2 regions of the Streptomyces sp. NPDC058691 genome follow, and region 1 is predicted to be linked to the other one. Evidence: predicted binding sites of a transcription regulator. Region 1 holds the regulator's gene; the other holds the start of a gene.
What was found. The regulator HspR, encoded in region 1, represses chaperone genes until heat shock. The targets are predictions, from matches to a motif close to TTGAGNNNNNNNNNCTCAA.
Positions count from the first base shown of each region.

Region 2: the regulator HspR is predicted to act here: its motif matches at 1,628-1,646, upstream of lon (endopeptidase La).

Region 1 covers NZ_JBHXSO010000009.1:159,185-162,585, forward strand. The annotation lists gene grpE (nucleotide exchange factor GrpE) at 1-431, shown strand, start outside; gene dnaJ (molecular chaperone DnaJ) at 483-1,664, shown strand; gene ACFWVC_RS09340 (heat shock protein transcriptional repressor HspR) at 1,669-2,136, shown strand; gene ACFWVC_RS09345 (hypothetical protein) at 2,156-2,698, opposite strand; gene ACFWVC_RS09350 (ImmA/IrrE family metallo-endopeptidase) at 2,695-3,401, opposite strand, start outside.
Region 2 covers NZ_JBHXSO010000005.1:147,813-151,213, forward strand. The annotation lists gene ACFWVC_RS05810 (ATP-binding protein) at 1-37, opposite strand, end outside; gene ACFWVC_RS05815 (response regulator transcription factor) at 34-777, opposite strand; gene ACFWVC_RS05820 (spermidine synthase) at 839-1,522, opposite strand; gene lon (endopeptidase La) at 1,669-3,401, shown strand, end outside.

The DNA of each region.
Region 1 (3,401 bases):
ACCAGAACTACCGCCGCCGGGTGGAGCGGGACCGCATCGCCGTCCGCGAGGTCGCGATCGCCAATCTGCTCACCGAACTGCTTCCGGTGCTCGACGACATCGGCCGGGCCAGGGACCACAAGGAACTGGTCGGCGGCTTCAAGTCGGTCGGCGAGTCCCTGGAGACGGTGGCCGCCAAGCTGGGCCTCCAGCAGTTCGGCAAGGAGGGCGAGCCCTTCGACCCGCTGGTGCACGAGGCACTGATGCACAGTTACTCACCGGACGTCGCGCAGACGACCTGCGTGCAGATCCTGCAGCCCGGGTATCGCTTCGGTGAGCGCACCATCCGCCCCGCGCGGGTGGCGGTCGCCGAGCCCCAGCCGGGCACACAGGGCGCGCAGGGCAACGCCGATCCGGCGGACGAGGAGAACGGTGGCCCGGAACAGGGCTGACGTGACTCGCGCACGGAAGCCACGGAAGGCACGGAAGGAGGGACGCCGGGGATGAGCATCAGCAGGGATTTGTTCGAGAAGGATCTCTACAAGGTCCTCGGCGTCCCGAAGGACGCCACCGAGGCGGAGATCAAGAAGGCGTACCGGAAGCTCGCCCGCGAGTTCCACCCGGACGCCAACAAGGGCGACGCCAAGGCCGAGGAGCGCTTCAAGGAGATCTCCGAGGCGAATGACGTGCTGTCCGACCCCAAGCGCCGCAAGGAGTACGACGAGGGCCGCGCCCTCTTCGGCAACGGCGGCTTCCGCACCGGCCCGGCCGGCGCGGGCGGGTTCGGCTTCGACCTCGGCGACCTCTTCGGCGGCGCCGGCGGTGCCGGCGCGCCGCCCCAGGGCGGCGGCTTCGGCGGCGGCCTGGGAGACGTGTTCGGCGGTCTGTTCAACCGGGGCGGCGCGACGACCCGTACGCAGCCCCGGCGCGGCCAGGACATCGAGACCGAGGTGACGCTGAAGTTCACCGAGGCGGTGGACGGTGCCACGGTTCCGCTCAAGATGACCAGCCAGGCTCCCTGCAAGGCCTGTTCCGGCACCGGCGACAAGAACGGCACGCCGCGGGTGTGCCCGACCTGTGTCGGCACCGGCCAGGTCTCGCGCGGTGGCGGCGGCGGTTTCTCGCTGACCGACCCCTGCGTGGACTGCAAGGGCCGCGGCCTCATCGCGCAGGACCCCTGCGAGGTCTGCGGCGGCAGCGGCCGGGCCCGCTCGGCGCGCACCATGCAGGTGCGCATCCCGGCCGGCGTCACCGACGGGCAGCGCATCCGGCTGCGCGGCAAGGGCGCCCCCGGCGAGCGCGGCGGCCCGGGCGGCGACCTGTATGTGACCGTGCACGTCGACGCCCACCCGGTCTTCGGCCGCAAGGGCGACAACCTCACCGTCGTGGTGCCCGTCTCCTTCACGGAGGCGGCTCTCGGCGGCGACATCAAGGTCCCGACGCTCGGCGGTCCCCCGGTCACCCTGAAGTTGCCCCCGGGCACGCCCAACGGGCGTACGCTGCGGGCGCGTGGCAAGGGTGCCGTCCGCAAGGACGGCACGCACGGCGATCTGCTGGTCACCGTCGAGGTCGCCGTTCCGGCGGCCACCGAGGGCAAGGCGCTGGACGCCCTGGAGGCGTACCGGGAGGCGACTGCGGACATCGATCCGCGGGCAGAGCTGTTCAAGGCCGCGAAGGGAGTCTGAGCCGATGAGCATGAGCGGCGGCATGCGGGGCGGACGGGGTCGCAACCCGTACGAGCTGACGGACGAGTCCCCCGTCTACGTCATCTCGGTGGCGGCTCAGCTCTCCGGCCTGCACCCTCAGACCCTCCGGCAGTACGACCGGCTCGGCCTGGTCTCGCCCGACCGCACGGCCGGGCGGGGCCGCCGCTACTCGGCCCGCGACATCGAGCTGCTGCGCGAGGTGCAGCGTCTCTCGCAGGACGAGGGCATCAACCTCGCGGGCATCAAGCGCATTATCGAACTGGAGAACCAGGTCGCGGCGCTGCAGTCGCGGGTGGCCGAACTGGCGGCCGCCGTCGACGGCGCCGCGGCGGCCATGCAGCAGCGCGAGGCGGCCGTCCACGCCTCCTACCGGCGCGACCTGGTGCCGTACCAGGACGTGCAGCAGACCTCGGCGCTGGTGGTGTGGCGGCCCGCCAAGCGGCCCGAGTAGCCGCGGGCGAGGCGCTCCGCTACGAGAGCAGGTCGGCGGGCCCCAGCGACACGCGGTGCAGATGGCGCCCCGAGGCGATCATGGCGTGCAGCAGGCGGTGGCCCTCCGCCGCGGGGATGAGCCCGTCGGCGCACGCGTCCCGCATCAGGTCGAAGGTCTCCTTCGTGGTGATCCCGCGCCGGCGCGTGAAGTTGCGGGCGGAACGGTCGTCGGTGATCCACACCGAGCCGCGGAACTCGCGCCGCCGGGTGATCAGTACGCAGGTCTCGGCCTCCCCGAGATGCCGGGTCGGCGCGTTCGCCGGGCCGCCGAAGACCGCGCGGCGCAGCCGGTCGACCTCCCGCAGCTCGTCGCCCTCGGTGATCTCCACGGGCTCCCCCAGCCAGCCGGCCTCGGCCAGCCCGGCCAGCCGCGGCAGGAACCGCGCGGAGCGGGCGGCCTCGTAGGCGACGGCCTGGGTCCAGCGGCCGCGGCCGTCCAGCACCTTCTCCAGCAGGAGCATCCGGTCGACGGCGGCGAAGTTGCACAGGACGGTGTTGTCCGGGAACCACCAGGCGGTCATGGCTGGAAGACCAGGTCCCCTTCTTCCGCGTCCTGTTGATCGGTGCCGCCTGCGGTGCTGGTGCCGTTGCCGGGCGCGGGTTCGTCGGGTTCGGGGGCCAGCAGGTCGTGCAGCCGTTCCACCTCCGTGTCCAGCAGAGCGGCCAGCGGGCGCAGCGTCGTCTCCCCGTCCCGATAGGCCTTGTACAACTCCGAGGCCAGACGCGGCGGGAAGCGCTCCGCCGAGGCCCGGGACGCCTGCCGCTGGTACTCGTCACCGGCGCCCGCGAGCAGATGGCACGACTCGGTGGTCAGGGCGCGCAGATGCTTGCGGCGTACGGCGTCGATCAGGCCGAGCTGGTGCAGTCGCGCGGCCAGCGCGCTCGGTGACACCCGGAAGCGGACGACCAGCCGCTCGAAGGCGCTGTCCGTCAACTCCCCCTCCGCGGCGGCGGCCTCCGTCAACTCCCGGGCGGGCATCAGCAGATGCGAGGCGAAGACGTTGGCCCGCACTTCGGCCAGGTCCTTCTGCCGGCCTGGGGCGACATGGGACTCCACGACGACGCTGCGGGCGTCCCTGGCGAGGATGTGGCAGAGCTCGTGGGCCAGGGTGAAGCGCTGCCGCGTCCACAGATCGGTGGGCGCGACGAGGACGAGGCGGAAGGTGTCGGTCTGCCAGGCGAGTCCGTCCACAGCCTGGGGAAGACCGGTGATGGCCACGTCCA
Region 2 (3,401 bases), on a different contig from region 1:
GCAGGCTCGGCGGGCGTGGCGCGCTGTAGGGGCTCATGGCGTGGGGGTCTCGAGGGCGTAGCCGACACCGTGGACGGTACGGATGCGCTCCGCGCCGATCTTGCGCCGCAGGGCCTTGACGTGGCTGTCGACGGTCCGGGTGCCCGAGGCGTCGGCCCAGTCCCAGACCTCCGCGAGCAGCTGCTCGCGGGAGAGCACGGCGCGCGGCTGCTGCGCCAGGCACACCAGCAGGTCGAACTCGGTGGGCGTCAGGTGCACGTCCGCGCCGCGGACCCGGACCCGTCGCTGGGCGTTGTCGATCTCCAGGTCGCCGAGCTGCATGTTGGCGCCGCGCGGGTCGCGGGCGGCGATGGTGGCCCGCTCCACGCGGCGCAGCAGGACGTGCACCCGGGCGACGAGCTCGCGCAGCGAGAACGGCTTGGTCATGTAGTCGTCGGCGCCCACGCCGAGGCCGACGAGCATGTCGGTCTCGTCGTCGCGCGCGGTGAGCATCAGCACCGGCACGGGCCGCGCGGCCTGCACGCGGCGGCAGACCTCCAGGCCGTCGTAGCCGGGCAGCATGACGTCGAGCACCAGCAGGTCGGGCTGCCAGGAGGCGGCGGTCTCCACCGCGGCCGGCCCGTCGCCCGCGGTGCGGACCTGGAAGCCCTCCGCCCGCAGGCGTACGGCGATGGCGTCGGCGATCGTCGCGTCGTCCTCGACCACCAGCACCCGGCGCTGCGCGCCGGGGGTGGCCGCGACCGCTGCGGCGTCGCCCGGAGTCTGAGTGGTGTCCATGTGCGGTCCCCCATGGTCGTTTGCGTTGCGCAGCAGCGTACGGGGCACGACGGCGCCGCGGCTATCCGGGTGTGATTGCCAGGTGCACGACATCCGGAACGCCCCGATTCACGGGGGTCTCCATCGTCCGGACCTGCGTGAACCGCGCAGACCGCAGTGCGTCCTCGAACGCGGCGGACGGCTTGGCCGACCATACCGCCAGTACGCCGCCGGGTGTGAGCCGTGCCCGGCAGGCCGCCAGGCCCTCGGGGCCGTACAGCCCCCGGTTGTCGTCGGTGACCGTCCAGTGGGGGCCGTTGTCGATGTCCAGGCACAGGGCGTCGTAGGTCGCGTCCGCCTCCCGCAGATACGCCACGAGGTCGCCCTCCAGCACCGTCACCCGCGGATCGTCCAGCGCGTGCTCGGAGAACGGCGCCAGGTGTCCGGCGCGGTGCCAGTCGACGACCGCCCGCTCGCGCTCGGCCACCGCGATCCGCTCCCAGCGCGGCTCCCGCACCGCGTGGGCCAGGGAGAAGCCCACGCCCAGGCCGCCGATCAGCACCGACAGGCCGGTTCGGTCCGCCGGCAGGGCGGCCAGGGCGGCGTCGACCAGCAGCCGTTCCGAGCGGCCGTCGGAGGTGTCCATCAGAAAGGTGCCGTTGGCGATGATCTCGAACCGCTCGCCGTGCCGGCGCAGGGCCACCTCGCCGTACGGTCCCTCGCGGCGGTCGAGTGTGACGGGTCGTCCCTCTTCGTTCGCGTGCATGGACTCAGCGTAATGAGCGGCAGGTCAGCGGCCGGTCGGGGGCCGGTCGGGGGTCGATCGCTCAGAGCGAACACGGTCCGGGGAACACCGGGGGCATCAGAAGCATTGAGTCTGCATAGCTCAACTTGATTGCTTAGGGAGAGATAATGGCTCAATCGTCTTCGTCGGCGTTCGCGCCGCTCACCCTGCCCGTGCTGCCGCTCGACGACGCGGTGGTCCTGCCGGGCATGGTCGTGCCCGTGGACCTCACCGACGCCGAGGCGCGTGCCGCCGTCGAGGCGGCCCAGGCCGCTCAGCGGTCCGGTCTGCCCGGTGTCGGCAACAAGCCGCGGGTCCTGCTCGTTCCCCGCGTGGACGGCGACTACGCGGGAGTGGGCACGCTGGGCACCGTCGAGCAGGTGGGACGGCTGTCGGACGGCGATCCCGGGGCCGTGATCCGCGGCGTCAGCCGTGTGCGCATCGGCGCGGGCACGACCGGACCCGGCGCCGCCCTGTGGGTGGAGGGGACCGAGATCGCGGAACCGGTGCCCGCCGAGGCGCCCGGCACCGTCGCGGAACTCGTCAAGGAGTACAAGGCGCTGGCCACCAGCTGGCTGCGCAAGCGCGGTGCCTGGCAGATCGTGGACCGCGTCCAGCAGATCGACGACGTCTCGCAGCTGGCCGACAACGCCGGCTACTCCGGCTTCCTCACCACCAAGCAGCGCGTCGAGCTGCTGGAGACCGTCGACCCAGTCGCCCGGCTGAAGCTGGCCACCCAGTGGCTGCGCGACCACCTGGCCGAGCAGGACGTCGCCGAGACCATCCGCAAGGACGTCCAGGAGGGCATGGAGAAGCAGCAGCGCGAGTTCCTGCTGCGGCAGCAGCTTCAGGCCGTCCGCAAGGAGCTGGCCGAGCTGAACGGCGACCCGGAGGACGAGGCGGACGACTACCGTTCCCGCGTCGAGGCCGCCGACCTGCCCGAGAAGGTGCGCGAGGCCGCCATGAAGGAGGTCGAGAAGCTGGAGCGGTCCAGCGACGCGTCCCCCGAGGGCAGCTGGATCCGCACCTGGCTCGACACCGTCCTGGAACTGCCGTGGAACACCACGACCCAGGACGCCTACGACATCCCCGGCGCGCGGGCGGTGCTGGACGCCGACCACGCGGGCCTGGACGACGTGAAGGAGCGCATCACCGAGTACCTGGCCGTGCGCAAGCGCCGCACCGACCGCGGTCTCGGGGTCGTCGGCGGGCGCCGCGGAGGCGCGGTGCTGGCCCTGGTGGGCCCGCCCGGCGTCGGCAAGACCTCGCTCGGCGAGTCCGTTGCCCGCGCGATGGGACGGAAGTTCGTGCGCGTCGCGCTCGGCGGCGTCCGCGACGAGGCGGAGATCCGCGGCCACCGGCGCACCTACGTCGGCGCGCTGCCCGGCCGCCTGGTGCGCGCCATCAAGGAGGCCGGGTCCATGAACCCGGTGGTCCTGCTCGACGAGATCGACAAGGTGGGCTCCGACTACCGCGGCGACCCGACCGCGGCCCTGCTGGAGGTCCTGGACCCGGCCCAGAACCACACCTTCCGGGACCACTACCTGGAGGTCGAACTGGACCTGAGCGACGTGGTGTTCCTCGCCACCGCCAACGTCCTGGAGGCCATCCCGGAGCCGCTGCTGGACCGCATGGAACTGGTGCGGCTGGACGGCTACACCGAGGACGAGAAGCTCGTCATCGCCCGCGACCACCTGCTGCCGCGCCAGCGCGAGCTGGCCGGGCTCGGCGAGGACGAGGTCATCGTCGACGACGCGGCCCTGCGCAAGCTGGCCGGGGAGTACACCCGCGAGGCGGGCGTGCGCACCCTGGAGCGGTCGATCGCCCGCATCCTGCGGAAGGTCGCGGCCAAGCACGAACT